2 regions of the Halomonas sp. NYA30 genome follow, and region 2 is predicted to be linked to the other one. Evidence: predicted binding sites of a transcription regulator. Region 2 holds the regulator's gene; the other holds the start of a gene.
The links. Region 2 encodes FNR, which switches genes on or off when oxygen is low (the NO sensors DNR and NnrR bind a similar motif). Its sites were predicted from a motif close to TTGATNTANATCAA; they were not measured.
Positions count from the first base shown of each region.

Region 1 (14,572 bases), 2.3 Mb from region 2:
CGGACCGTGACCGCCGGGGTAGAACACCGCATCAAAGTCATCGGCCTTCATATCGCGCAAACGATGGGTCGCTGCAAGCTCAGCATTGGCCTGTTCATCTTGCTTGAAGCGGCGCGTTTCATCGGTTTGGCTATCCTCAGCGTCGCTCTTGGGGTCCAGCGGCGGCTGGCCACCTTGAGGCGATGCCAGGGTCACCTCGGCCCCCGCGTCTTTGAAGACATAGTAAGGGGCGGCCAACTCTTCCAGCCAAAAGCCGGTTTTATTACCGGTATCGCCCAGCTGATCGTGAGACGTCAGTACAACTAAAATGCGCTTACTCATATCTTTCTCCTAGCGGTGAAAAATGAGGCTATTAAAAGGCCTTGTTGTTTCTAAGTGGGGGCCTCTGAGGTGGAATGCAAGGAGATATCCAAGTCACCAGTAGTGTCAATCTGTTAGTGGCGCTTTATCATGGCGTCATTCAGTCATCATCCAGGTGAAACGACCAGTGAGTATTGAAGCGCGGGATTTTTACCGCAGCGGCCCTGACCACCGCCAGGGGCAAGCCAGCAGTTTTGCCTTGATCCGGCGCCAGTTTGATTTTCGCTCTATCGAGATTGGCCGCTGGGTCACCAGCGCTGAGCGCGACCGTGCCGCCGAGCTGTTTCATGATGCACTGTGCGATCTCATGTTGATTCTACAGGGGCCAGAGGCACTAATTTCATTACGCGGCACAATCGCACTGCAGTACGGCAGCGGTGGCCGACCTGGCGTTTCTGCCCACTACGACCCCAGCCAACGCAGCTTTGCGCTAGCCAAAAACGCAGGCCCCGGCAGCATTGCCCACGAGTGGTTTCATACTTTTGATCACTATATCGCCAGTAAGTGTTTTCGCGGTACGCCTGCCGGTGTGTTCGCCTCTACTGCTTGGCTCGCCGATGCAACGCCCATTGCCCACCCTCTGAATCAACTGCTGATGCGCTGTTTCAAAGCCGTACTACTGCAGCCCGAAGGCGACCAGCCTAGCGCTCTGTTTCAAAGCTCGGTGCAGATGGATAAAAAGCTTGGCCAGCTCTATTACAGCAAACCCGAAGAGCTTTGCGCACGCGCCTTTGAGGCATTTGCACAGGACGCAGCCATCACCAATCACTTTCTGGTCAAAGGCACCAAGGCTTCTCTTGAAGCGGAAAAAGGGCTCTACCCACAGGGCGCACAGCGAGAGCAGACCAATGCAGCGTTCAGCAATTATTTTGGCAGGCTAGGAAAGGCGTTGCGGGAGGCCGGATAAGCATGACAGCGTGCAAAATGGTGCAATCGTGCCTAAGCTGTAGCAACGCTCACTACTCAAAGGAAGAGAACATGCCATCTACTACCACTATCGTCGTTATCGTTGTTGTTATTGTTGCCGTGCTTGGCATTGGCTTCGGCGGTGTGCTGCCTTTTTAATCGCTCGTAAAGGTGGTTAACGTAGAGCGCCTAGCCGCACATCACACCCATGCCTAGCACGAACTGCTTTAACAAAAATTAAACACACTAGCCTGCAACAGGCTAGTTTAAATTAACGTTGAATAAATAAAAAAATTCCCATTTTCAAAAGGATACAAACATCTGAATAATATGATTAATTTTACCTAAGCGCCCTAGATAGCGAGAGTAATTTTCATCCTTTTAAACAATTTAAATAGTCTTTTTATAAGCCCATTTTTAAACTATCCTTGTCAATAATATTCGGTTATATGCCTAAACATTATTTATATTAGCAATCGAGCAGCGACACTGTTGCAAAGGGCTTCATTCCTGCCAAATCTGGAGCCAAACATGCCTACTGCCCTGTCTCCTCATACCTATCTAATGATCCGCAAGTTAGAAAGCAATTTCACTCTTACCGCCGAAGAGAGGCAGGCACTCCAGGAATTACCGGTACAAACACAAGACGTCAAGTCTAACCAAGACATCGTTAAAATGGGCGACCAGCCTAGCCAATGCTGCTTACTTCTAGAAGGTTTTTCGTGTGTTTACAAATTAACCCTTGAGGGTAAACGGCAAATAATGGCGCTGCATATTCCTGGGGATATGCCGGATTTGCAAAGCCTGCACTTGCAAGTTATTGATATCAACATTGCTTCACTTAGCACTTGCAAGTTATTGATATCAACATTGCTTCACTTAGCCCCTGCAAGCTCGGTTACATACAGCACCAAGACTTATCGCTTTTATTTGAACGCTACCCTCGCCTCACTGCGCCCTTCTGGCATGAGACATTGGTGGATGCTTCTATTTTCCGAGAATGGTTATTGAATGTAGGGCAACGCGAAGGCTATTCACGGATCGCTCATATTATCTGTGAGCTCTTGCTGCGCCTTAAAGCGGTGGGATTGGTAGAGAATGAAAACACTTTTGATATGCCTATTACCCAAGCGGAGCTGGCAGATGCAACGGGGATGACCCCAGTACACGTAAACCGAGTGCTACAGGCCCTTCGTAATGATGGCTTGATAATTACGAACAAAAGAAGGGTAACCATACCTGACTGGCAGAAATTACAAGACGCTGGCGAGTTTGACTCGCTTTACCTGCATCTTGAAAATCAATAATTTTACAGGCTAACACTCTGATTTTTCTTGCTATTACCAGACTATCGGAAGATATCAATAGTCACTTATGTTGTAAAAAGAGCGTAAGCCGCATAAGAAGAGAAAATCAGCAGCGAAAAAGGTGCATGCGTGACATGCACCTTAAGCTTTTTTCATCACAAGCTCGTTAGGCTAGTCCTCTTCAGACGCAGCATCCGCTTCAGAATCGTTTTGCTCGTCTGAAGTCTGCATTTCAGTTGACCCATTGGGGCCTTCGGCACCCATGTCAGTGGGAGGCATTAGATTTTCATTGCCTTGCCCACCGCGTTGATTTGCAGAGTTTTGCCGATTACCATTTCCGGTATTGCTTTGGTTACTATTTGAATTTTGATTAACACTCTGATTAGCACTGTGTACTGCATCTTGCATACCCTGCAGGTAGCCCTGCCGATAACCACGCATTAGCCCCTGCTCAAGGCCTTCTTGCTTACCTTCAAGATAACCTTGGAAGTAAATATAAGATTCCTGTTCACTACCCTGTGACTGCTCCTGCCATCGGCTCTGTTGACCTCTCTGTTCACCGTTATATAGGTTATTGTTAGACCTATATTGCTGGCGCTCATAATCGCTTGATGACTGATTGGAGTGCTGGCCTCTTCGATCGTAATCATCATTGCTGCGGTATTGACGATACTGACCATCGTTCCCGCTGTGACTGCGCTGACGATCTCTCTGGTCATCATACCGATGGTAGCCATTTTGGTGGTACTGACCACCTTGGCTATCTCTAGATTGATAACTTTGTTGATTACTTTGGGAATTATCATAACGGTAGCTGTCGTTACGATTATCATTTTGTTGAGCAACCGCCATATTGGTTGCAAATGCCGCTGTTACGGCTGTTGCCAGAATCATTTTTCTAAACATCACGTTCTCCAAATGCTTCAGTGATCTCATCATTCAAGACAGCCGGTAGGTAGGCTAACGGCTGTCTTACTGGCTTAATTGCTATAACGGCTATGCCTCTAATCGCGCCACTCATGGGCGTTGCTGTTGCGGTTCTGCTGATAGCGGTCATCCTGGCGGTCCTGATCATGCCACCGGTTGTGGTCGCGGTAGCGATCCTGCTGGTAGCGATCATCCTGGCGGTTTTGATCGCGCCACCGGTCGTCGTCGCGGTAACGATTATCCTGGTAGCGGTTATCCTGGCGGTTCTGATCATGCCAACGATTGTCTTGGCTGTAGCGTTCCTGACTCTGTGATTGATTGCTCTGGTCCCACTGTTGCGCCATTGCAGTACTGGTGGTGGCCAGTGCTGTGGAAATTGCTGCAGTGATAAGTAGCTTTTTAAACATGACCAACTCCTTTAGTCACCCAATGAAAATCAATCTTGGCTGTCAGTTGGCTATAGCCAAGCCTTACAACAACAAAACTAGCTCGCCTATTAAAGGGATACAAAGTTTAAAACAGGCAATATAGCGCAATACATTTTTATTAATATAAATTAAAAAATTTACTTCTTAAGATATTTATCTAAATGTTATTAACACAAGTTAAAAACTAATGACGAAATTAGGAGCATCAGCATAATAAAGGCTTAGCCTTAAAGCCTTTCTGTCATCTAAACGCTTATAAATAGCGGCGCAAAAAGGCTTAAAGAGAGATGCTCCTTTCATTAATTACTTGAAACGGGTGTTAAAGGCTCATCATCAATATCGGGATCATGATTGAATGTAGCAGCTAGTGTATTAGTCTGTACTTCTAACGATGGTGCTTAAGAAAAGAATGGTCAGGCTGGAGACGAGGCAGTTCCGCAATTAGCTTATTTCCAGAAAAAGCTTCGCCTACTTCTCCGTAGAGGTACAACCATACTTTCTATATTGAACACTTGGCCGAGCACATGGAGCCCCCTCACGCCATCCTGCGAGTTATCCGAAGAGCGGGCGGATCATTCCCTATTGTTCTTGTATGCATAGCAAAAAAACCGCTGACTGTGAAACCGGCCCGCTGGAGAAGGCGCCTCGACTAGCTGCTGGCCAAGCCTTCAACGGTCAGGAGGGTGACCCACTGCCCTGCCTCAATCTTCGACCATAGCCCACCGCGCTTGAGCCGACAGCCCGCGTCTCGGGGTGAGACAACGGGGATAAGCTCAGGCTGATAGCGAACTCTGTGGCTGAATGATGGTGGGCAGATACTCGGTCAGATGGGCACGCAGATCGGTGTCGCTCAAGTGGGCGAGATCCTTGTCCAGTTCCAGCAGCAGGCACCCAGCGACCCGCTTTGGCAACGCCTCCCGTATTAGCCCCAACAGCTTCGGCGGAGCACAAAGAACCAAGCGCTGGAAGCTATCTCGACGGTGGTGATCGGCCAGCAGCGTCGCTATCTCCTGGGCGAAGCGAATCTCCTGCTGCTCCGTCGCCGGATGGCGTGTTCCCATGGCATGCCGCCCCCGCCCCATGCTATCGAAGGCCCTCCCTGGCCGATCGGCCTCAATGTCGCGCTCATGCAGCCGGCCCTCGGGATTGGCCAATCTCGCCAACTCCTCAAATGGGGCTTTCGGCAGATTGATCGTGAACAGGCGAGCACTCGTCTGATCCGAAACTAATACCCCGGTCATCTTCATGATGAAGTCCTCGGCGTACGGCGCGGGAAGCGATATTCCCGCGCCTCTCACGCCATGATGTTTAACTCTTGATGTCCAGCTTGCGACGGTGCGCCTCTTTGGCCTTGGGCAGGGTCAGTTCCAGTACGCCGTTTCGGAAGCTGGCCTCTGCCTTGTTGGCATCAATATCGCAAGGTAGATCCACTGTACGCAGTACGCTGCCACTAGAGATCTCACAGCGATAGTACTCGCCTTCCTCCTCACGAGATTCCTTGTGACTCTCCCCCTTGATGGTCACCGCCCTTTCAGTTACCGAGACATCGAGATCCTCACGCTCGATACCGGGAAGTTCGGCGCGAACCACTACTTCAGTATCCCTGTCGAGAACATCGACTCTGGGTAGACGCGGCGCAAGGGCAGACAGACGATCCCAGCGCAGGGGGTGCATCCAATCCCGATCCAGAAGGCTGTCGAACATGCGATCCAGCTCCCGGAAAGGGCTCGGGTAGCGTGACGTCGGAGCCTCAGCTTCGGTGATTGTGGCGGGCTGTGTGGCGGAAGGAGAAGCCTCCTTGAATTTATTGTTGGTCATGATGAGTCACCTCACGGGAAAGGCGGAAAAAATCCAATGAGGCCGAATTCCCCGGCCCCACAGGAGATGTGCGATCCACCAATACGATCACATGAAAAAGTATAGGAGAGTCCCGTCGGACAGCCATGACGCGGATCAAGGTTTATGACACCTTTTCCCCATGGCAAGACTCGACAATGGCGCTGGCCATTCTCGAGTACATGCCAAACTGCAAACGGGGCTTCACCCCCCTCGCCACCCCAGGTATACCGACGCTTACGGACGAGCCAGCCGTCAGGATTCCTTGGGTGTGGTGACTGTTGAGGAGCCCGCATCGCATAGCGCCAGCCGTGTAGCGTCCTCGACATGCTCGATCCAATGGAAGGTTAGACGTTCACGGGTCTTCTCAGGAATCTCCTCCCAGTCCTTGCGGTTGCGTGCTGGCAGCAGCACGGTGTGGATGCCGGCCCGTTGGGCCGCGAGTACCTTCTCCTTGATGCCGCCCACAGGCAGCACCAGACCCCGCAGGGTGATCTCCCCGGTCATGGCGACATCCTCACGGACGCAGCGACCACTTAGCAGCGAAACCAACGCCGTATAGATGGCCGTACCGGCACTGGGGCCATCCTTAGGGATCGCTCCTGCCGGAACATGGACATGGATGTCGGTCCTGGCCAGGCGCCGGGCCTCCAGACCCAGTTCGTCGGCATGGGCCTTGATCAGACTCAAGGCCGCCTGGGCGCTCTCCTTCATCACCTCGCCGAGCTGGCCAGTGAGAATCAGCCGTCCGTTACCCGGTGATTGGCTCGCCTCGATGAAGAGGATATCGCCACCCACTGGGGTCCAGGCCAAGCCCGTGGCGACACCAGGCACGCTGGTGCGCATCGCCATCTCGTTCTCGAAACGCGGTGGGCCAAGGGACTCCGTCAGGTCTACGGTATCCACATCTGCTCGCTCCAGGGCACCTTCTGCAATGCGCACGGCTACGTGTCGCACTACCTGGCCGATCAGCCGCTCGAGCTGGCGCACCCCCGCTTCGCGGGTGTAGTCCGCCACGATGGCATGCAAGGCGGCATCGGAGAGTGTCAACTGCTCCTCGGAGAGTCCTGCGGCCGCGCACTGGAGTGGCACAAGATATCGCCGAGCAATCTCGACCTTCTCGTCTTCCGTATAGCCGGCTAGCTCGATAACCTCCATCCGGTCACGCAACGGGCCAGGAATCTGGTCGAGCACGTTGGCAGTACCGATGAACATTACCCGACTGAGGTCGAAAGGCACGCCGAGGTAGTTATCCCGAAAGGCACTATTCTGCGCCGGATCAAGCACTTCGAGCAGCGCCGCCGAAGGATCCCCCTGGATACCGGCGCCGAGCTTGTCCATTTCGTCCAGCATGAACACCGGGTTGCGAGTACCGGCCTTGCGCAGTCCCTGGATGATATTGCCCGGCAGCGCACCGATGTAGGTGCGTCGGTGGCCGCGGATCTCGGCCTCGTCGTGGACTCCGCCAAGGCTTGCACGCACAAACTCGCGGCCCATGGCCCTCGCGATACTCTGCCCCAGCGAGGTCTTGCCAACCCCCGGCGGGCCGACAAAGCACAGGATCGGACTCTTGCCCTCCGGGTTGAGCTTGTGAACCGCCAGATGCTCGATAATGCGCTTCTTGATACGCTCGAGGCCGTAGTGATCGGCATCTAGAACCTCCCGAGCGCGGGCAATATCGAGGTGTTCCTCGCTAAGTTTCGACCAGGGTAGCTCCAGCAACCACTCCATGAAGGTGCGCGCCATGGAGTACTCCCCGGCGCCCTCAGGCATGCGCTCAAGACGCTTGAGCTCCTTGCGGGCAAAGGTTTCTACCTCCTCGGGCATGCCAGCACTGTTGATGCGCTCTTCCAGTTCGCGGATCTCCTCGGCTTTCTCGTCTCCCTCGCCAAGTTCCTGCTGGATAGATCGCAGTTGCTCGCGCAGCACTGCCTCACGCTGACGCTCAGTCATGGTCTCATGGGTGCGCTCGCTGATCTTCTGCGACAGCTTGAGCACCTCCACTCGATAGTCGAGGCGCGCTAGCACCTTGTCCATCCGCGCCTTGAGATCAGTGAGCTCCAGAATCTCTTGCTTCTCATCGGGCAAAAGATCCAAGTAACCGGCGATGGTGTCGGCCATCAGGCCGGGTTGATCGATGGCCCGCACCGCACGGATCAACTCGTCAGGGATCTGCGGCAACAGATGAAGTGCCTCAAGGGCCCGTTTGCGCAGCGTCAACAACCGCGCCTCGACATCCGGACTACGCCCCTCTCGCGCTCGGATCAGTTCCACTCTCGCCAGTAAAAAGGGATACCCATCGATGAAGTCCAGTATCCGGAAACGCGTCTGGCCCTGGCAGACTAGTTGGTGTCTGCCCTCCTCGCTCGACACGAAGCGAAGGATATTGGCCACGGTGCCGACCCGATAGAGGTCAGAAGGCCCAGGATCGACGGCGTCGGGATTCCTCTGCAGTATGACGCCCACCGGACGATCATTTTTCAGCGCCTCCTCGATACCTGCCAGGGACTTGGGTCGACCCACAGTAATCGGCAGTACCAACGCCGGGAATAGGACCAGGTTACGAACAGGCAGGAGTATCAGCACGTCCTCCGGCATCTTGATACCGGCTTCGTGCGAAGTCGAACTCGGCTGAGTATATGCCTCGCTCATAGTCTCCCCCTCCATCAGGTAAGACGAACGCCCAGGTAAAGGCAACCATCACACCATTCCCGCTTATGCAGGCGAAAAGTAACTGCCGACAGCCCCAAGCGACGCTCGAAGCGACCGAAAGGAATTTCCAGGCGATGCGGGTCACGTAACGGCATGGCTCCTCCCAGCGACGAACACGCCCTGGCACACCGATCCATATTGAAGATTAGCCGGTCCGCGACCAGCGCGCCAAAGCTCTCCCGCGGTAACCGTCGCTTTACGCAGCTTGTTGTCAGTGTCCACCCGCGAAGGGTGGAACTCGAGAGATCAAGATACTCACCGCAGCCCTAAGTAATATCAGGAGCATGCAAAATAACTCTACATAGGAAAAAGATGAGTCAGCAGCAAGTAAGGAGGCAGGCGTCGCTTGCACATTGTGGCCACGCTGGCTTCTTCAAGACAGGTGTCGATCAGTTCGGGAGAGAGCACTTCGGAGAGAGTACTTCGGAGAGACTGGAGAAATCATAGGGGCTGCCTTGGCGATGGCATCAATGGCGTCGCTGAACTGCATGGATCTTACCGAGTCAGTGTGCCTGACATGGGAAGGTCTCATGGTCAACTTATAAGGAATAGGCTCAACTGCCTGGCATTAGGGACAGAGCCTGGTCTTGGAGGAGGATCGTGATGCCGTAGAGATACATATTGTCCAGCGGCATATTGAGCGAGCCCATGGAAACCAGCTGCTCTGTGTGGGTCAATATCTTTCAGGAAAAGAAAAAGCCGCTGAAAATCAGCGGCTTAATCTAAATTCTGTGGCGGAGGGGGAGTCCGCTTACGACTTATTAAATTCAAATAGTTACAATGCATTTTTATTATTACCCAACATCTCGCCCAACATAAATAAAGGCGCTTGGATGCGCTTTGATGCGACGGTCGCCCGCCGCTTTAAAGTGTTTTAATCCCACCTTTACCGAAGTCCGATTTTCGGACACCGCTTAAAAGTGACTCTGAGTCACTTTGCTTTTACTCAGACTGAGGGAAAGGCATCGCCCACGCGCACGCGGCTAGTTTTTACAAGTGATTGTGAGTCACTTGTACGCCTACGCGGGCAAGTCCGGTTTGGCTTGAGTGAAGCCAGTTATGCCTAAGTCAGGGCAACATGCCCTAGCTCGGATGCTGTCTCTAGCTTAGAGACAGTGTCTCTAAATTGGTGACAGCGTTACCAGATATTCCGGTATCGCGCACCCGGGACGGGATGCACAGAAAAGCGCATCGACCGATAGCGGAATTTCGCTATCAGCTCCACCCCTCCTCGTCTACGCGCACGCGGAGCGCTTTGTAAATCGGCGGAAAATTCCGCTGATTGAATGCCCATCCCCCACGCGCACGCGGGGCGCTTCCTGACCCCCTGAATCAAGGGGTGAGGTCTCTACCATCCTCCCACGCGCACGCGGAGCGCTTAAGTCAGCACTTCTTATTGAGCAATAGCGACATAAACCACTGGCTCTCTTCTGCTAAATCGGCGGCTGCTTCCAGATCGCCGGTTTTGTACCACACAGCTACTGCCGAAAGCAGCAGATGAACCTTGCGCGGCGTCATATCTGTCAGTTCTGCTATCTCTGGGATGGGTGAGGCAATATCGCAATACTCGAGCACCATTCTGGCGTTGATTGGGCGCAGCAAATCACGGGCTGAGGGTGGAGCCCATAGGCGGCCTGCCATCACTTTGCAGGCTTCCGTGGCATCGTCAATTCCCAGCACAGCCGCCAGCCAGTGGTTCTCATCAAGACAGCGAATAGGCGGGAAGTGAAGCGGGCGATCGGAGGTTAATCGCGCCAGCATTACGCATTTACCAAAGCCGATAACGTATGCGAGCGGATCAAGAGCGGAGGGAAATAAGAGCGGAGGTGGTCGAGTTGGCACGCGGTATCTCCACAAACATAAAGGAGCCTGGCTAAAGCAACGCGCCCCCGGCTGGGTGATGAGGGCTTGAAGCTGCGCACCAGGCCAGAACGCAGCATCAAAAAATAAGGGCCGACCACGGCGCTTGAGAAGGACCTCTGCACCTGTCGGCTGACGGGGTTTTTCGAAAAAAGGGGCACTCGCCGTCTAATCCCCTGCGCGACAATTATCTAGGTAGGCCGCGATCCACGGCAGCCGCTAACACTTTGGCCAGCGAAGGCTTACAACCGGTTTCTGTGGCAATGCGGGCCCGCTCAGCGTGTACCCGCTCAAGAAGATCACGCGGCAGTGTAGTTGCTACCCGCTGCCGACTATTATCATGCTTTAAATGTCCCAAGGGTCTGAGCTCCATGAATTAACCCACGTACGGCGTGGCTTATTGTCGAGACCATCTAAGGCGTGAGTCCGCGCTCCCCCTCTTTGCCGATCCGCTACCCGGGCGTTAATCAGCGTGATCGCACGGCGCATCTGCTTTTCACTCAACTTAAAGTGTTTTGCGATTCGCTCACGCAGCCTGTCGGGTTCGTCGGCATAAAGAGGGCGAGACTCGATCAGATTCCATATCAAAGGGCGCGGGCCTGCCTCATCGTCTTGGCTGCGAAAGACCACGTCAGCAGCTTCGATAAAAGCCACCAGCTCAGGCGGTAGTGCCCGGCGGCGGCCTTGAAATAGTGAAACCATTAGTTGGCTACCCAGAAAGAGCGCAAGCATTAGTTGACTACCCAGAAATAGGTGTCATCCGGTAGCAGCGGCAGCAGATCCACCCAGCACGTCACCAGAAGGCGGCCATTGGCGCCCTTACGTTCAACGATTAAACGCAGATCGTCCATGACGGCAATAGCGGAGCGATCAAAGGAGCCAACAAAAGTGGACGCAGTTTCCGCAGTGAGTTCAGCGGGGACGCCTGCAACGTTTAGTCGCCCATTATCCACCTGGGCGCCAGCGCCAGCAGTCCCCACCAAAGCCCGCAGCTCATCAAATCTTACTCCGGACGCCGCGGCATCAGATAATGAGAATGGGGTTAACATGTCGGCGGCGTCGATTTCGTCCAGCAGCTCCTGGTCAACGAGATTCGCTAAACCATGGATGATAGAGGTCATGATTCTTGCGCTCAGCTCTGAGTCGCTCAAGCCTTTCTGCTCGCGGCGTGACATATCGAAGCGTACAGCGCGGGTCCGCATCTGCCCAAGGTCGATGGGCGCCTCTTGGAAGGGTAGTGACTGAGCTATCGCGGGGGTAGCGTCATCGGCTGCTACAAAATTTGCCGGCTCTAGTATGGTGAATGACCCTGGGCGAGTATAGAACGCACCGGCTGGCGCATTGTCCGGCGGGGGTGGCATTCTGATAGGAATCAACCGAGCGCCAGCCTGAGCGACCCGAGAACGGTTTAGCAGTGATGCCTCCATGGATACGGTAGATCCTGCCGGAATGTTATATGTCCGGCCTTCAGTGCCGGGCAGTTGCGGGAGCATTTGGCGAAGCGACATGCTGCCATTAATACCCGCTACGCGAGACATTCCCGGCACGGTCTGATAACGCTCTTGATCGGTTCCCTGGCCAGCTATTCGGATGTTTCCCGGCATAGCGTTACGGGCTGCCACTAACATTTCCTCAAATTCTTCCATTTCCTACCCCTTGCGTGATCTGTGACTTGATGACGCTAAGTGTTGCAAGTTGTGCCGATTATTTCCGCTGGCGGTAGTTATTGTTTTTTTCGGCGCGGGCACTGAAATGCTTTGCTGCTCAATCGTGGCCACCATCACCCTCTTCGTCATCTAGCTCTATGTCGGCTTCGGCGGCTGACTCCAGCGCCTGGACCAGCTCAGCGGCCAACACCTCCTTGAAGCGCGCTTCGTTGGTCTCACCGATTAACAGGCTGATCACTCGGCTAGGCACGTTCATCACGTTAGCGCGGATAGTGGCGTTTTCGAGTGCCCGCGCCCGTTCGAACTCATCGATAGGCGCGACCTGTCGAAGAGAAACGGCGAGCTCCAGTTCTGCCTGTGTCGTCTCCGCTGCCAACTTGCGAAGCTTGAGCGCGTACTCGTCTAGGGGCTCGTCGCTTTCAGCATCGGCTCGCGCCTGATCACGGAGCCATTCGGAAACATCCCGCGTATTAAAACGCCTCTCTCGGCCCCGCCCTCTGGACGGCGATCCCGGGCACCCCCGCCTAACCCAAGCGTCAACAGTTGTTCTAGCAACACCAAAAATCTCAGCTAACTCTATGCGATTGACTTCACGACCCTTTGCCATGCTTATTCCATCCTGGTGGCCACGCCAATAAGTAGTAGTAGGACTTGATTCCAGCTCCCTCGCTCACACAAATTTCCGCGACTCGTTCTACCCGCAGGCGCCACCCCCGCCGGGAGTACCTAAAAAGTTCTGAAAGGTAAGAGCGCCGCTGCAAGTCAGCAACGGCGCGAGATGCTATGCGCGGTATTCGCTGGGGATGTGGTAAGCAGCATCCCCAGACTGTACCAAGGCAGCGCGGGTAAGCTGCCCTGGTACGCACGCTGACTGGAAGTGGTCGGGCACGCTCTGCCCTCCCTCAGGAAATATACGATCGATACGGAAATGCTCAAGCGCCAGCGGGTTGACCCACTGTTCAGCCGCCTCTTGCGCATACGACTCGATGTCAGACCAACGCATTACCACCTCATCAAGCGTAAAGGCTGACCAGTCCGGCGCAGCTTCAGCAACGCTAGCAGGCGGGCCAAAGCTCTCCTTTGACTCCTCAAGGAGTGTGTCGGCATCGACCCACTGCCCCCGCTGAAAGATCTCGGCGGCCACGCCCCCCATAGCTATAACCGCATGCCAGGCAACCGAGGTCGTACACTTTGAGACCGTGCCTGGATAGGCGACTCCTCCTCGGGCTGGGCGTGGGTTTTGCCAGACCAGCATCCATCCTCCAAGCCCCGCCCCCTCCATCATTACTAAGTGGCCTGCCATCCGGTAGCAGGAAGCCAGCAAGTCGGCTCGATGAATAAGGCTTGTGCTTCGACAGAGACCCATTACCTGTTCCTTGCGTGAGTTGTGATCTAATGACGCTAACTGTCGCAAGTTGTGCCGTTATTTCCCGCTGGCAGTGGTTAGGGCAAGTCAGCGCCAGCGGCTTCTCTCTCTGTCACTCTCTCTGTCGTACCCTGTGCTAATAGCGTGCTGACTTGGTAACTCTAGAAGGGTGTCCATTTTTTGAACCCGGTAAAAATCGAAATAAGGCGTTAAGGGTTCAATTTTTAGACCCTTATTTCTCGCTATATGGGCGCTTTATAAATAAGGGTTCATTTTTTAGCCCTATAGGGTCCAATTTTTGAACGCGGTCTAAATCGAATGATTGTTCAATAACCCGCGAAGAGATAAAAAAAATCCCACGCTTGGTGGGATTCTAAGGCGGTTCACGCTTTCGATAACTTGCGTCTAGCCACAATACTAGGCGGCGTATCCAGGCCTTTGCCTGGGCAGTCATGGATGGCGAGCCAAGCAAGGGCAAACAGCGCACAGCGGGCCCCCTCTCTGCCGTAGCGGTTATCCCGCGTTTTTACGATCAACTGACGCTCTTGGAGCTCGCGCAGTGACTTGGCTAGTGTTGCCTTGGCCATGCCTCCCCAGTCCTCCATCATTGAATGCGTGGCGGACAGATCGCCGTTATTGAACCCATCGTACTGGCTCCCCAGCACCATCAGCACTTTTAACGCAGATGGAGACAGCTCTCGAAAATCGCGATGTTCCATTAACAGCTTGGGCATAGCGAGAAAGCCGCCAGTTGTTGCCACGCTGTCGCGCTTTTTCTTCCTGGGCATGGCGTCCTCCAGACCAGACGAGCCTCACCCTGAGGCCCGTTGATAAATCAATGCGCTTCGTTAAGGCGATAACGCTGTATCGTCTTGCAGCGAGCATTCTGGTTTGGGTTGGGCGCCGGGATCTTGTCGATGACATACCCTTTCGCTTTTAGATCGCGCACCACGGCGCGGGCATCTGCCAGGGGAAGCAAGTGTTGCAACTCAAAGGCGCTTGCGGGGTGCTGGCGCAAAACTTCTAGCACCATGCTTTGCTGAGTGGTAGATTTAACGGCGCAAGATGGCGGTTTAAGAATGGCTCGGCTCCCCTCAGGGCCGGGCCTTTTTATTTGCTCAGTCATGGCGGCACCACTTTTTTGCAAAGCGTCTTCAATCATCTGAGCAAACTGAACCAGCGCGGCGGGGTTTATTTCCTCTT
Region 1 is NZ_OZ334477.1:1,288,160-1,302,731, reverse strand. Features, by position in the region: gene ACWI0H_RS06035 (type 1 glutamine amidotransferase domain-containing protein) at 1-321, opposite strand, end outside; gene ACWI0H_RS06030 (CLCA_X family protein) at 488-1,267, shown strand; partial or broken gene ACWI0H_RS06025 (Crp/Fnr family transcriptional regulator) at 1,798-2,573, shown strand; gene ACWI0H_RS06020 (hypothetical protein) at 2,745-3,479, opposite strand; gene ACWI0H_RS06015 (hypothetical protein) at 3,578-3,907, opposite strand; gene ACWI0H_RS06010 (host attachment protein) at 4,702-5,169, opposite strand; gene ACWI0H_RS06005 (Hsp20/alpha crystallin family protein) at 5,237-5,746, opposite strand; gene lon (endopeptidase La) at 6,020-8,416, opposite strand; gene ACWI0H_RS05995 (hypothetical protein) at 8,431-8,571, opposite strand; partial or broken gene ACWI0H_RS05990 (hypothetical protein) at 8,774-8,887, opposite strand; gene ACWI0H_RS05985 (hypothetical protein) at 9,064-9,354, shown strand; gene ACWI0H_RS05980 (hypothetical protein) at 9,860-10,318, opposite strand; gene ACWI0H_RS05975 (hypothetical protein) at 10,682-11,068, opposite strand; gene ACWI0H_RS05970 (hypothetical protein) at 11,068-11,982, opposite strand; gene ACWI0H_RS05965 (helix-turn-helix domain-containing protein) at 12,101-12,610, opposite strand; gene ACWI0H_RS05960 (hypothetical protein) at 12,785-13,369, opposite strand; gene ACWI0H_RS05955 (hypothetical protein) at 13,753-14,157, opposite strand; gene ACWI0H_RS05950 (helix-turn-helix domain-containing protein) at 14,205-14,572, opposite strand, start outside.
Region 1: ACWI0H_RS06005 (Hsp20/alpha crystallin family protein) is a predicted target of FNR. The motif match lies at 5,872-5,885, and genes of this name have one in related genera.

Region 2 (14,572 bases):
AGATAACGAAGGCCAGAGCATTGATTACAAACAGGACATCAAAACCCATCACCATCAGCAATGCCGCCGCCGCCATCGGGCTAAGAAGGTTCTCTAAATCATAGGCGAGACGCGACAGGGACAATGCTCGTGTGTACTGCTCTTCGTCTTCGAGAATGTCAGGGATCATCGCCTGGAAAACGGGCGTAAAGCCAGCTGAACAAGCATTGAGCAGAAAGATCAGCACATAGATCTGCCACACTTCGGTAACAAAAGGCAGTGCGCAAACCACGGCTGCACGCAGCAAGTCCAGGCTAACCAATAAGGTGCGCCGAGGCAGGCGTGATGCATAAGCGCCGACCAAAGGGGCAATGCCCACGTAAGCGACCATCTTGATCGCCAGCGCCGTGCCTAGCACGACGCCCGCCTGACCTTCAGCAAGATCGTGAGCCAGCAACGCCAGCGCAACCGTGGTCAGGCCAGTGCCGATCAGTGCAATGACCTGCGCTAGAAAGAGATGGCGGTAGACGCGGTGGGCGAGTACATCGAGCATAGAACTTCCTCAAATGAGGGGTGCCTAAAAGCGCTTACAGGTAGCGTGCAATCGTCTTGAACTCTTCAGCCCGTGCCCGTTGCGTTTGATTCTGAGTACCCAGGGCTTCGTCTAGGCAGTGGTCGATGTGATCCAGCACTAAGGTGCGTTTAGCTTGCTGAATGGCTTTTTCTACCGCATGGAGTTGTTGAGCGATGTCCAGACAGTGGCGTCCATCCTCTACCATCTGGGTCACACTCGAAAGGTGCCCCCGAGCGCGGTTCAGGCGCTTGACGATATCGGGATGTGACTGGTGAGTATGCATTGTCATTTTCTTTTCCCTTATTATATTCCTATCCCCCCGGAGGGGATGGTAATCTATCGCCGTTATTCTGCCAACGCTATGGTTCAAGGCAGACGGTTATCTATTTTTATGATTTTTACTTTTATCCTGGTTGCTCTACATGCTCAATCGGCTGCGCCACCGCCTTGGCTATCTGACCTTTCTGTTGCTGTTCCTGCCTAGCCTGGTAATCACCAGTGTGGGTGAGGCGCGTGCGCATGGGGCGGCGAGCGTGATGGGGGTTGAGCCATCTCAACACGAGAATGTACAGAAAGGCCATGGGCATACCCATGGTCACGAGCATGAGGACGGCCGCCATCTCCATAACGAGAGTGGCAGCCACTTTCACGAAAAAGCGGATAGGCTCGGATCGGGCATTGCCATTGAGCCGAGCTTCCGCAACACCCAGCGGCTAGGTGAACGAAGCGGTCTACCGTTGCGTCGCGTCTACCGCTTTGAGCGTCCTCCACGGCCTGTCATTGCTGGATGACTGAGGCCGTCTGCCTGACGGCCATTCCCAATGACAGACCCGTGGAGGTTTTATGTTTCCATCCCAAATAGGGGGTGCGTTCGGCTTGTCTGCTATGAACCGGCGCCACGCACTGACCCTTCTCACATTGCTGGTGTTGCTCCTGGGAGCCAGCGGTGAAGCCCTTGCCCACGCTGTTGCTGAAGGCGACAAAGGGTATATCCAGGAGATCTATGGCGTTCACCTGATGTCGTTCGTTTATCTCGGTGCCAAGCACATGGTGACGGGGTATGACCACATCCTGTTTTTGCTAGGGGTGATTTTTTTCCTCTATCGAATGCAGCATATCGCCATCTACGTCAGCCTCTTCGCCATCGGTCACTCTACGACCATGCTGCTAGGGGTGTACTTTAATATCGGCATCAATAGCTACCTTATCGATGCCATCATCGGTCTCTCCGTTGTCTACAAGGCACTCGATAACATCGGTGCTTATCAGCGCTGGTTCGGCTTTCAGCCCAATACCAAGGTGGCGACGCTGGTCTTCGGCCTGTTCCATGGCTTTGGACTGTCGAGCAAGATCATTGAGTACGATATCGCTTCTGATGGATTAGTCCCCAATCTCCTGGCGTTCAACGTTGGGGTAGAGATCGGCCAGCTACTGGCCCTGAGTGCCATCCTTATCGTGATGGGTTTCTGGCGACGCACCAATGGCTTCTTACGCCACGCCTACACCGCTAACGTCGCCATGATGTGCGCTGGCTTTATGCTGGTTGGTTATCAGCTCACCGGCTATTTCATCGCCTAATTCAGGAGAGACCCAAATGTACAATACCGACCTTCCCACCCGTGCCGAGTTACCGTCAACAGGTAAGTTACTTCGTTCTACGCTGATGGCAGCCGTCATTGCAGTCGCTTTGCTGATCACCGTCGTGCTGCCTGCTGAGTATGCCATTGACCCCACCGGCGCTGGCCGCTTGTTGGGGCTGACCGAGATGGGTGAAATCAAGACCCAACTAGCCGAGGAGGCCGAGCTTGACCAGGCTAATGACGAAGCCGCTGCCATGCAGGCATCACAAACCAGCACACCTCAAGAATCAGCAAGTGATAACCCGCCCACGGCTGCAAACACTGCTGCTCAACAGGCTTCAGACGTAGAGCCGGAGCAAGTAGCCTCCTTGGTACCTGACCAAGAGATGGTGCAGCCCGAGGCTAGCGTAGCGCTTGCTGACGCTTTGGCCGCTGAAGAGGCAGCCTCCCAGGCAACTGAAGAAGCTGCCACATGGGGCGATGAAGTGAGCTTCACCCTCACACCGGGCGAGGGCACCGAGTACAAGCTGACGATGGAAGAAGGCGCTGTCGCGACATTCGCTTGGACGTCCGATGGGGGACCACTTAATTTCGACACCCACGGTGACGGAAATGGCAACTCGATCAGCTATGAGAAAGGACGCGGCGTGCCCGAAGATGAGGGAGAACTGGAAGCCGCGTTCACCGGTAACCACGGTTGGTTCTTTCGCAATCGCAATGATAACGACGTGACCGTGGTGTTGCGTGTTGGAGGGGACTATGGGGAGCTGAACAAGGTTCTCTAAAGCAGTGGCCCCTAGCGCTCTCCTGAGCGTTAGGGGCTTTTGCCATCAGCGTCGCTACATTGATGGGAAACCGTCTACAGAATTAGATGAGATAGTGGTCGTTGGGTTATCTGATTTAATATAATATTTAGGCATATATGCGAAAGATCTGAAAGTCTTCTATTGGCCGGTTAGCGACGGTCTGATTCCTACCATCGCTATACAAACGGGACTATCCGGTATTACTCAGTGGTTACGCGTACTGAAAGCTACATAAAACGTAAAACAAGCGATAGGCCGGGTTAAGCATATCCGCCCTGGCGAATATGGGCTATGTACGCGATTACCTCGTAAGCTTTTCCTTGAGCGGCTAGTTGCTGGGCTGTCTGTCCACCGAGGGCCGAAATGGGATATGTTTGATACCATGCCCAGGCGGAGGATCGAGAGCCTGCCCAAGGTTCGATCTGGTCCAAAATAGTTTGAATTAACTTTTCTCGATCTTGCCTTTCGTTCTGGTAATCGCGGTAGCGGGCCCATACAAGGCCGGCTCCGAACATGAGTAGAGCGGAGAAAAGAATGCCGAGAGGGAGAAGTATAGCCAAAGCATCAGGCGATAAAGATGGCATGTCTAGACTCTCCTTCGGTGTTTAGGGTTCGCATTATGACTTGTTTCGTTAAGATAAAAATTTCCGAAACGAGGGTGATTATCTTTGAGACAGCCTCGTTTAAATAACGGCATCCAGGCCGACCGTAGTTGGATAATCTACGCTCGTCGCGGTTATCTATAAATTTATCATATTCAACCAGCCGTGTGGTTTTGGCCAGGTACTGCTCAAGCCACCTATTGCCCGTCTGGCGCTAGGTCGTGATTCTATCGGCTCCTTTTGGCCTTCAAGTACCACGTGCAACCTGTCGGCGATTAGCGTTAAAGTGAACCAAATCAATAAATTAAGAAAGATTAATATGCTTCAGGTGGCTGACTACGATGGCTATACGAAAAATAAGTGATCTTAAGCCGGTTTTTAGTGGTGAAAACGTTGTCGAATGGCAATCGCCAGCGGGTACAAGGTTTCGTTACGAGCGGGATCGCTGTGCAGTGGGTCAGGAAATGTTGCCAGGAAGCGAAGTGTACGATTGGTACGTGCTGGCTAAGAGTGATCTTAGCCATGCCAAGAGGATGGTGTTTCGATTAATTAATGAAGATGAATTCTGAACATTACAACAAAGAGTCATTTCGTAGAGGCCACTCGGGCCGGCGCTGAATTAGAGCAATCAATACACTAAATTGCGTTGCTCGGATGGAAGTAGATAGCTTTGTGCCTGCTTGGTATTGTTATGCACGTTGCAGACCTACCGCAAAAACGCCACCTCAAACAACTATCGAGTCACCTCTCTCATCGTAGAAACGGTTATCGTCCTTCATTAAATCCTCTCTTATTAGCCTTACGAGTGTTAGGTAAACGTATAGAAGACACCTTAGGGAGCAAGGTTATCGGCTCGCACTGTAATGTCGCTGCGATCCTATACAGCATCTCAATGGTGATGCTCACCTCTCCACGCTCTATCCTTCCCATATAGCTACGATCAACGCCTGCTACTATTGCAAAACGATCCTGAGAGAGGCCATTCGCTCGGCGCTTTTCCCTAATGTTTTTTCCGATAGCGACTGCCAGCTCTTCCATATCTGCCTCATTGGTCATGAGGCAGGACTATCGAGCGTTGCGGCCTATCAAGCCACGGCTTATAATCCGTATTTTCACTCCTTTGATGCCCATACCCATGTCCCGTAACCTCCCGAGCATAGATAGGCGAATCATTGAACTCTTACTGAAACCAGAAAATGTAACATTCTGCGTTCAAAGCCTTCGGGATCAGTACATTGAGCAATACGACGTAAATCCGATGCATAAAGCGCCACTGCGTCGCTTTATTTATGAGCGCGTCAGAAAGTTAATTAAGGCCCACTTTGTAGAGAAGGACAGTGAGATAAAGAGCCGCGGCCAGAAGTACCATGTAAGCTCTATGTTGATAGAAGCTGATCTTGGTATTGATGAAGATGACTTTGTCTCATGGCTACAACGTACTCACCCTCAAACACCGAATGAGCCAGTCACCAATGATGCGAGCCAGTCAAATATCGAAGAGAACAGGCAAGCAGTAAAGGCGCCTGCCGATAGCTACACGGTATTGGAAAAAAAGTTAAGTGAGGCGCAAAGCCGGTTTTTGGAAGCTTTAGGGGAAGTGGAGGCCTTCCAGCAGCTTATGAGGGACCATCCGGAGCTTAATAATAGCCTTTCAATTGACTACCGCAGTGCTCACGAGCGTAGCTCACGTCTTTTAGGCCATGTCAGTGCTTTAGAAAAGGCCATAAGCCGCCTCAGTGGCTCATGATTGTATTGCGGAAGTGGCAAGCGGACTGTTTAGACAAGGCCAAAGCACACTATCAGAGCCACCGTGATTATTTCGTTCAGGCAACCCCGGGTAGCGGAAAAACGCGTCTTGCTGCCGAATTGGCCAAGTGGTTGCTTGAAGAACAACTTATCGACTTCGTTATCTGCTTTGCCCCTACGCGGGAAGTGGTTGCAGGTATGCAGCGCACGTTTTCTGCTGTTTTAGATCAGCGTTTTGGAAACGTCATTGCATCCGCAGGAGCCGCTTATACTTACCAATCCATGGAATACCAACAGGAAGAATTTTGGGATATTTTTAAAAAATTCCGCGTATTAGCTATCTTCGACGAAATTCATCACTGCGCAGGTCATGATCCTCTCCTTAGTAACACATGGGGACAGCAGATTATTCGGAATATCCAGGATCAAGCTACTTATACCCTAGGCTTGTCTGGAACCCCTTGGCGTTCTGATGACCTTCCTATCGCGTTGGCACGGTACTCTGATCCAGAAGGGCAGCTGATCTGTGACTATCGTTATGACCTACAAAGTGCTGTGAACGAGGGCGTTTGCAGAGCCCCACGGATTACGCTGATCGATAACCCTTTAATCAGGCTCGTCGAGGAAAAAGAAAACACTGAGTCTGTTCGAGGGTTTTCATGCTTCTCTCAACTACTCAGTGAGTCACCCGTTAGCTACGAAGACCTGTTGCGCCATGATGACATCCTCAATGCTGTGCTGGATATAGGTATTCATCAGCTGAGTGAAACCCGACATAAGACCCCTCAAGCTGGGGGGCTAGTGGTGGCAACGGATATTGAGCATGCCCACCAAATTGCTGCAATACTGAATGCTAAGCATCAAAGCTATGTCGTGGTCACCAGTAAAACACCTCGGGCTCAGCAACTAATCGACCGGTTTCGGCATGACAACACCTGCTGGATTGTAGCGGTTAGCATGATTTCTGAAGGCACAGATATACAGCGTCTTTCAGTTTGCTGTTACCTCAGTCGCATTCGTACCGAGCTTCACTACAGGCAGGTTCTTGGTCGCATCTTAAGAAAGATGGGCACTGATGACAGAGAGGCGTGGCTTTACGTGATCGCTGAACCTACCCTACGTAAATACTCGCAAAGAATCGCCAATGACCTTCCCGAGGATCAATCCACGCTGCAGGCAAAAAAGCTTAATGATCGTCTAACTAAATCCCACGCTGAGCACGCCGATGGCAATACCGAGGGCGCAAAAGAAAGTGAAGATAATCCCCTTTCCGTAAAAGAGCAGAACGGTAAGCGCGAGCTGCAAGTTACTGAGGCTTCATTACTGACGCTGAGCTTTTCTCAATACTACCGGCAGTATCTATTATCGCTAATGTAGTTTTTTCTTTCCATGGCTACCCCCACCCATCTTCAAGGTTCATAAAGTGTACCTTTTGACACGCTTCTATTATCTTTAAAACTCAATGGGTAATAAGTGTCGTTTGGGGTTATAGCTAAGGTTCAAAAGAAAGCCCCATTTTATGATCCAAAATTGAGAATACAGCTCAATGGCGACGATCGGCTACCTCCGAGTCAGCTCTAGCGAACAAAGCACCCAATCTCAACTTAGCGAGATTGCGAATCGACAAAATGTCGAATGTTGGTCATATGCTCATGCATCTGAAGCTTCTGCTAGCTCAGGAATTTGAAACACTCTATCTCCCATCGAATATCTCAATTCATCTGTCGAAAATTTATGCCATCTGATTTAGAATATTGGTTATGAAGATTTTGATTTGTTATTTATTTATAACTTTTATTTTAATGGTGGTTTATGAAGCCTAAAGAAAAGATGGATTTGAACAAGCTTTATAAAAAAATAAGGGCTAACGCTGGGAGAGCTGTTTGTGATTATTCTATGATTGAAGATGGTGACAAAGTAATGGCTGCCATAAGTGGTGGCAAAGATTCATTTGTTATGCTTGATACTCTGTTGTATTTGAAGAGAGTAGCACCGATTAAGTTTGATGTGGTCGCTGTGAATCTCGACCAAAAACAACCCGGTTTTCCGGAGCATGTTCTTCCTGGCTTCTTCAAAAAGAATAATATTGATTATTATATTATAGATAAGGATACATATTCAATTGTTAAAGAGAAAACTCCTGAAGGGAAAACTACTTGTTCACTTTGTTCGAGACTTAGAAGGGGTTCTCTATATGGGTTTGCTGAGGAGATTGGGGCTACAAAAATAGCTCTTGGCCATCACATGGATGACATTGTAGAAACTCTTTTTTTGAATATGTTTTTTAACGGTAAGTTAAAGGCAATGCCTCCTAAGCTGCTAAGTGATGATCGCAGAAATATTGTAATAAGACCGCTTTCTTATTGTCGTGAGAAAGATATTGCTAAGCTGGCATCAATTGTAGAATTTCCAATTATTCCATGTAATCTTTGTGGTTCTCAGGAGAACTTACAAAGACAGAATATAAAAAACATGTTGGCAGGCTGGGAAAAACAAAAAGCGGGTTGTATTGAAAACATATTTAACGGTATCCAGAATGTAAGTCCAAGCCAACTAGCTGACTTAAATCTTTTCGATTTCCACAATCTCGATATCGACAGGTCTAGTAAAGTCATCTCGAACCATACTGGCAGTGTAGATGTTTCTTCGACCAATTTTATAGAAGCAATCAACCTATGATTTTGTAAAGAATACATTGGTGTATCTGGGCTGTCTTTGGTTATATTTTGATCAACTGCATTTGCTTAAAGCTTTTTTTTACAAAAAATGAATTTTTTGTATGGCTTGTGTTTGTTTTCTTTAGAAGAAAGAAAATTAAGTGACTGTATTGTAATGCTTTACTCACTCACTCACTCTTCCTCTTTTAAAAAAATTTGGCATATAAGGCAAGGACAGCTATACGATGCTGGAGATTTTGCGCAACTTGCAGCGCAACGCGCCGGTCAATTTCTCACTGGTAGCGGTCAATCTGGATCAAAAACAGCCCGGTTTTCCCGAGCATGTGCTGCCTGCGTATCTGGATAAGCAGGGCGTGGAATATCACATTGTCGAGCGTGATACTTATTCGGTGGTGAAAGAAAAAACGCCAGAAGGTAAAACGACTTGCGCGCTCTGTTCACGCCTGCGCCGCGGTTCGCTGTATGGCTTTGCCGAAGAGATTGGCGCCAATAAAATTGCCCTGGGCCACCACCGTGAAGACATCCTTGAAACCCTGTTTCTCAATATGTTCTTTGGCGGCAACTTAAAAGCGATGCCGCCTAAGCTACTTTCTGATGATGGTAAAAATATCGTCATTCGGCCGTTGGCTTACTGTAAAGAGGCGGATATTGCCGAGTTTTCACGGCTGATGGAATTCCCGATTATTCCCTGCAATCTATGCGGTTCGCAGCCCAATATGCAGCGTCAGGTCGTCAAAGAGATGCTCGCCGAGTGGGACAAAAAATTCCCCGGTCGCCTGGAAAGCATGTTTAAAGCCGTTACCAATATTGCGCCTTCCCAGCTAGCGGATCGCAATCTCTTTGATTTTGAAGGGCTAGAAGCCAAACAGGCAGAACTACTGGCCGGGCGTATCCAGGCATTTAACGTCAGCTAGCGTTTTGCTCCTCTTCGGCGAGGGTGATTAAGCGCTGCATATCAAGAATATTGACCTCTCGCCCGGATACCGCCACTACGCTCTGCTGCTGGAAGCGGCTTAAAATCCGGCTGACGGTTTCCACCGCTAAACCCAAATAGTTGCCGATATCGGCCCTGGGCATGGAAAGGCGGAAACTGTAGGGCGAGTAGCCACGGCGACGAAAACGATCTGAAAGCGTGATTAAAAAGCTCGCCAGCCGCTGGTCGGCGGTTTTACGTGACAGCAGGCGCATCATGCGCCGGTCGTCGCGCAACTCTTTGCTCATGCTGCGATACAGCTGGCCACGCAGTTCGGGCAACTCCTCAGAGAGTGAGTCCAAGCGATCAAAGGGAATCTCGCAAACGGTGGTCGTTTCCAGGGCAATTACACTCCCTGGGTAGTGCTCTTCATCGATCCCGTCCAACCCCACTAGTTCGCTGGGGAGGTAGAAATTGGTCAGTTGTTCGCTGCCGTTTCCCTCTGATGTGACTTGTTTCAAACTGCCCGAACGTACCGCATAAACGCTGGTAAAAGTATCGCCTTGGCGAAATAGTGGCTCGCCTTTTTTCAGCGGTGCGCGACGACGAATAATGGCATCGAACTGGCCCATATCGTCTATCTCAAGGGCAAGTGGCAAGCATAGTGAGCTCAAGCTGCAGGTTTGGCAGCGAGCTTCATGGAGTAGCGAGCGTCGGCGGCTCATGGGTTCCAACATGCATAACTCCTTGAGTAGCGTCGTGAGTGGCAGGTAATCATTACGCCGTGCTGAGGTAGGCTTCTCTTAGTATGGAAGCTTCATTTCGTTAGCGATAGCTTGTTTACACAATCTTTGAGTAGTGCTTGCCTGATTGCTGCGGCAGGTGAGCATCAAACGCCATGGCTAAGTGACGAATCAGCAGCCGTCCCATGGGCGTCGCGCTAAGCTGGTCGCCGCTGCGCGTCAGCAGGCCATCTCGCTCGGCGCCCTGTAAGTGCTCAAGCGCTTGCGCAAAGTAACGCGGGGCATCAATGTTCCAGCGTTGATCGATGGCGGCCAGATCAATGCGCATATCACACATTAGTCGCTCAATAACGTCCCGGCGGATCAGGTCATCGTCACTTAAGCGCAGCCCACGTACGGTTGCCAATTGGCCTTGATCCAGCGCTGCTTCATAGCGGGCCAGATCGCTAGGGTTCTGTGCATAGACGTCATCGACGCGAGAAATCGCCGACACGCCAAGCCCGATTAAGTCGCACTGGGCGTGACTGGAGTAGCCTTGAAAGTTGCGCTGGAGCGAGCCTTCGCGCTGGGCGATCGCCAAGCTGTCATCAGGACGAGCAAAGTGATCCATGCCGATGTGCACATAACCGGCCGCGGTGAGCATCTCAATCGTGGTGCGCAGAATCGCCAGCTTCTCTTCGCTGCCCGGCAGGTCATCGATGTTAATCCGCCGCTGGGGGGCAAAGCGCTCGGGCATGTGGGCGTAGTTAAACACAGAAAGCCGTGCGGGATTTAACTCGATCACTTGGCGCAAGGTGTCTGCAAAGCTTTTTTCAGTCTGAAAGGGCAAGCCGTATATTAAATCGAGATTGAGCGAACGAAAGCCCAGCCGGTGTGCTTCATCCATCAGCGTCTCGGTGAGTACCCGTGGCTGAATACGGTTAATGGCTTTCTGCACCAGCGGGCTTAAGTCCTGCACGCCTAAACTGATGCGATTGAAACCGAGCGACTGCAGGTGGCGCAGCGTAAATACGTCCGCTTCGCGTGGGTCGATTTCAATCGCGTAATCGCGATCAGACGCGGACGAGAGACCAAAGCGCGCGTCCAGGCGATCAATCAAGTCGCCCATCTGGTTCAAGTTAAGAAACGTCGGTGTTCCGCCACCCCAGTGCAACTGCTTCACCGGTCGTGTGGTATCCAGGTGGCGAGCGGTCAGCACCATTTCACGGTCAAGCCGGGATAGGTACGGCTCGGCCAGGGCGGTGTTCTTGGTGGCGATTTTATTACACGCGCAGTAAAAGCAAATTTTGCGGCAGAAGGGGATATGCACATACAGCGAAAGAGGACGTTGGCTGGCATTGCTGCGCTCTAACGCCTGAGTCAAATCGCTCGGGGTAAATTGGTCGTGAAACGACAACGCCGTGGGGTAGGACGTATAGCGCGGGCCGCTGGTGTCGTAACGGCGCAGCAAGGCTTCATCCCATTTTTTCTGCTCCGGTGCTGCCCCGGCCATGGTTGAAGTCATCGTAGAAGAAGCCGCGAGGGCATGAACGGGCATGAAGTGACGCTCCGGCGTTAAAAGTGGCGTTAAAGCTTTGATGCCAGCCTAACGCGCGGCGCCGATATAAATATTGAGCCATGTCATGTTAATGAAGGTTGTGTGCTGTGAGTGTCCACAGCTGCCACAGCGCAAAAGCAATGATCGTCAGCGCGGCCACGCTGCGCGTTGCCGGGTGACGAATCAGGTGGCTTAACTGGCGCGCGGCAAGCCCGGTGGCCAGCAGCGCAGGTAGCGTGCCCAGTCCAAAGGCGCCCATCAATAGTGCGCCCTGGAGCGGGTCGGCAATTGCTAAGCTCCAGGCCAGCATGGAGTAGACCAGCCCACAGGGCAGCCAACCCCATATCGCCCCCAGCGCAAAGGCTTGGGGTAAATGAACTACGGGCATTAAACGTCGCCCTACCGGCTCGATAAAGCGCCATAGGCGGCGGCCTATCGCTTCAACTTTAAGCAGCCCTTTCCACCAATTGGCGATATACAGCGCCATCAGGATCAGCATCAGCGCCGCAAACACTTGTAGCAGCATTCGCGCCGTGGCAGAGAGGGAAAATAGCGTGCCTAGTAGGGCTACCAGCGCGCCTGCGCTCATGTAGCTAGTGATGCGACCTGCGTTATAGCTGAGCAGCAAGCCACCCATACGCGCCGGATGACGCATGCTGGGGGGTACTGCAAAAGTGAGCGCGCTCATAATGCCACCACACATGCCAATGCAATGGGCGCCGCCCATCAAACCAAACACGAACGCCGCCAGCAGTGGCGGCAGGTCAAGGCCGGTTGGATTCATGGCCGGGGCTCTTGGTCGTCGGGTGAGTGTGTGTCGGAGGGGGCAGCAGGGCGGTGCTTGGTCTGCTGCCGCTGGCGTCGCTGTTCGGGGTTGAGGTCATTCTCATCTTCATCAAACAAAATGCGGTGCGCCGGGCCTTCCAAGTCGTCGAACTGATCATTTTTCACCGCCCAGAAAAATGCCCAGACGGCGAGGCCCAGCAGAATCAGTGAAAGCGGAATGAGTAGATACAGAATCGTCATGCGGTTACCGGTGTTGAAGCGCTTGGCGAAGAAGCGGGCGGCGTCGTACGCCAGCGTGACAGCCGCAGCGCGTTACCCACCACCACTAGCGAGCTGAGCGACATACCAATGGCCGCCAGCCAGGGCGGCACCAGCCCCATTGCCGCCAGCGGCAGCGCCGAAAAGTTGTAGCATACTGACCAGATCATGTTCTGGCGCATGATACGCCGGGTCGCGCGGGAAATCTCGATAGCCTCAAAAATCCGCATCAGGCGTGGGCTGAGCAGCACCGCGTCGGCTCGGGTACGGGCGAGATCCGTCGCGCCATTCATGGCAATTGCCACATCAGCACCGGCTAGCACCGGTACGTCGTTGATGCCGTCACCAATCATTACCACGGTTTCGCCAGCGGCTTGAAGCTCTTTCATCCTGGCCAGTTTGCCTTCGGGGCTGGTACCCGCATGCCAAGTAGTAATGTTGAGCTGGTTAGCCAGGCTCTCAACGGCATCGACGGTATCACCGGAGAGCAGCTCCACGGTTAGCCCCTGGCCCTGAAGGGCTTTGATCGTGGCAGCAGCGTCATCACGAATACCATCATGCAGACCAAACCAGGCACGGGGTTCGCCGTTTTCGCTCAGCAGCAGCCATTGGCCCTTGGCGGGTGCCGAAATGGCTTCTCCAGCGGCAAATTCTGGTTTGCCCAGCTTCCAGCGCGCGCCGTTTAGCGTGCCCTCTAGTCCTTGACCGGTATGGCTATGAATATCTTTTGCCTGAAGCGTTGCATCCCGAAACGGACGAAAGGCGCGGGCGATAGGATGTTCTGAGTGGGCTTCAAGCGCAGCGGCAATTGCCTGGGCGTGCTCGGCGGTCAATTCGCCAAACGGCTGGGTTTGGGTCAGGTGCATTTCGCCGCGGGTTAGCGTGCCGGTTTTGTCAAAGATTACTCGGGTTACGTTGGAGAGCGTCTCCATGGCATCGGCACGGGTGATCAACACGCCGCGCTTGCGCAGTTGACCATGGCCTGCGGTCAGGGCCGCGGGGGTGGCCAGCGCCAGCGCACAAGGGCAGGTCACGACCAGCACCGAAAGTAGTACCCAGAGCATCCGCGAGGGGTCGATAAACCACCAGGCGATGGTGACGCAGGCGGTTACCACTAACAGGCGGAGCACAAATAGGTGGGCCATGCGTGCTGCCATCTGGGCCAGCCGCGGGCGGCTGGCAAAGGCGCGGTCGGTGAGATCGACAATGCCCGCCACTCGGGCATCGCGCCCGGCGTGGGTAACACGGATCACCAGCGGATTTTCCATGTTCTGGCTACCGCCGGTAATGCTGTCGCCCACCCGGCGGGTGACCGGCAGGTATTCGCCGGTCAGCATGGATTCATCCAGGCTCGATTCTCCCTCCTCAATCACGCCATCGGCAGGCACGCCGTGGCCGGGCTTGATCAGGACTCGATCATCCGGGGCGAGTTCGCTCGCGGGTAGAATGCGTTCGCTGCCGTCGCTTTCCAGCCGCGTGGCCGAGATCGGCAGCACGCCACTCAGCACATTGCCGCTATGCCCACTACGGCGCCTGGCTCGGCCTTCCACGTAGCGCCCAAACAGCAAGAAAAAGGTGAACATGGCGACCGAGTCAAAATAGACCTCGCCGACGTTAAACAGCACCGCATAGCTGCTGGCAAGATAAGCCCCACCGATCGCCAGCGATACTGGCACATCCATACCCAATACACCGGTGCGCAGGTCTCGCAGGGCATTACGAAAGAACGGCTGGGCGGAAAAAAATACTACCGGCGTTGCTAAGGCAAACGAGAGCCAGTGGAACAGCGCGTAGAAATCGTCGCTGATTTCACCGGGACCGGAGACATAAATGGGGATCGAGAACATCATCACCTGCATCATGCCTACTGCAGCGATGATCAATCGACGCACGTTCATGCGCTCTTCATGCTGCATGCGTGCTTGGGCTTGATCCGGTTCGTAAGGCTGAGCGTCGTAGCCAATTGCAGCCAGTTCGGCTAGTAGTTGCGAGAGTTTAAGCTGCTGCGGGTCCCAGCTCACGCGCAGTCGGTGGTGGGTTAAATTCACCGCGCTGGTGGTAATTCCCTCCAACGCATTCAGGCGGTGTTCAATCAGCCACGCACAGGCGGCGCAGGTAATGCCTTCAATGGCGAGGGTGGCTTTGACATTGCCCTCATCACCATCAGGGTGAACAAACTGCGCTTGCAGGCCGGGATCATCAAATACCGACCACGTGTCCGCTTTGGCGGCTTGGCGTTCATCGGGGCGTTCGGGAAGTTCGGTTCGGTAGCGGTAGTAGCTCTCTAGCCCGCCATCGACAATGGCATGAGCCACCGCTTCGCAGCCGGGGCAGCAGAGCGGGTGGGTGTGGTCATCCAGGGTAATCGTC
Region 2 is NZ_OZ334477.1:3,585,048-3,599,619, reverse strand. Features, by position in the region: gene ACWI0H_RS16735 (MFS transporter) at 1-532, opposite strand, end outside; gene ACWI0H_RS16730 (metal-sensing transcriptional repressor) at 567-842, opposite strand; gene ACWI0H_RS16725 (hypothetical protein) at 976-1,344, shown strand; gene ACWI0H_RS16720 (HupE/UreJ family protein) at 1,397-2,131, shown strand; gene ACWI0H_RS16715 (hypothetical protein) at 2,148-2,918, shown strand; gene ACWI0H_RS16710 (hypothetical protein) at 3,200-3,523, opposite strand; gene ACWI0H_RS16705 (hypothetical protein) at 3,883-4,110, shown strand; gene ACWI0H_RS16700 (helix-turn-helix domain-containing protein) at 4,307-4,579, opposite strand; gene ACWI0H_RS16695 (hypothetical protein) at 4,677-5,288, shown strand; gene ACWI0H_RS16690 (DEAD/DEAH box helicase) at 5,285-6,664, shown strand; gene ttcA (tRNA 2-thiocytidine(32) synthetase TtcA) at 7,100-7,966, shown strand; partial or broken gene ttcA (tRNA 2-thiocytidine(32) synthetase TtcA) at 8,172-8,879, shown strand; gene fnr (fumarate/nitrate reduction transcriptional regulator Fnr) at 8,872-9,615, opposite strand; gene hemN (oxygen-independent coproporphyrinogen III oxidase) at 9,719-11,158, opposite strand; gene ACWI0H_RS16665 (sulfite exporter TauE/SafE family protein) at 11,247-11,942, opposite strand; gene ccoS (cbb3-type cytochrome oxidase assembly protein CcoS) at 11,939-12,184, opposite strand; gene ACWI0H_RS16655 (heavy metal translocating P-type ATPase) at 12,181-14,572, opposite strand, start outside.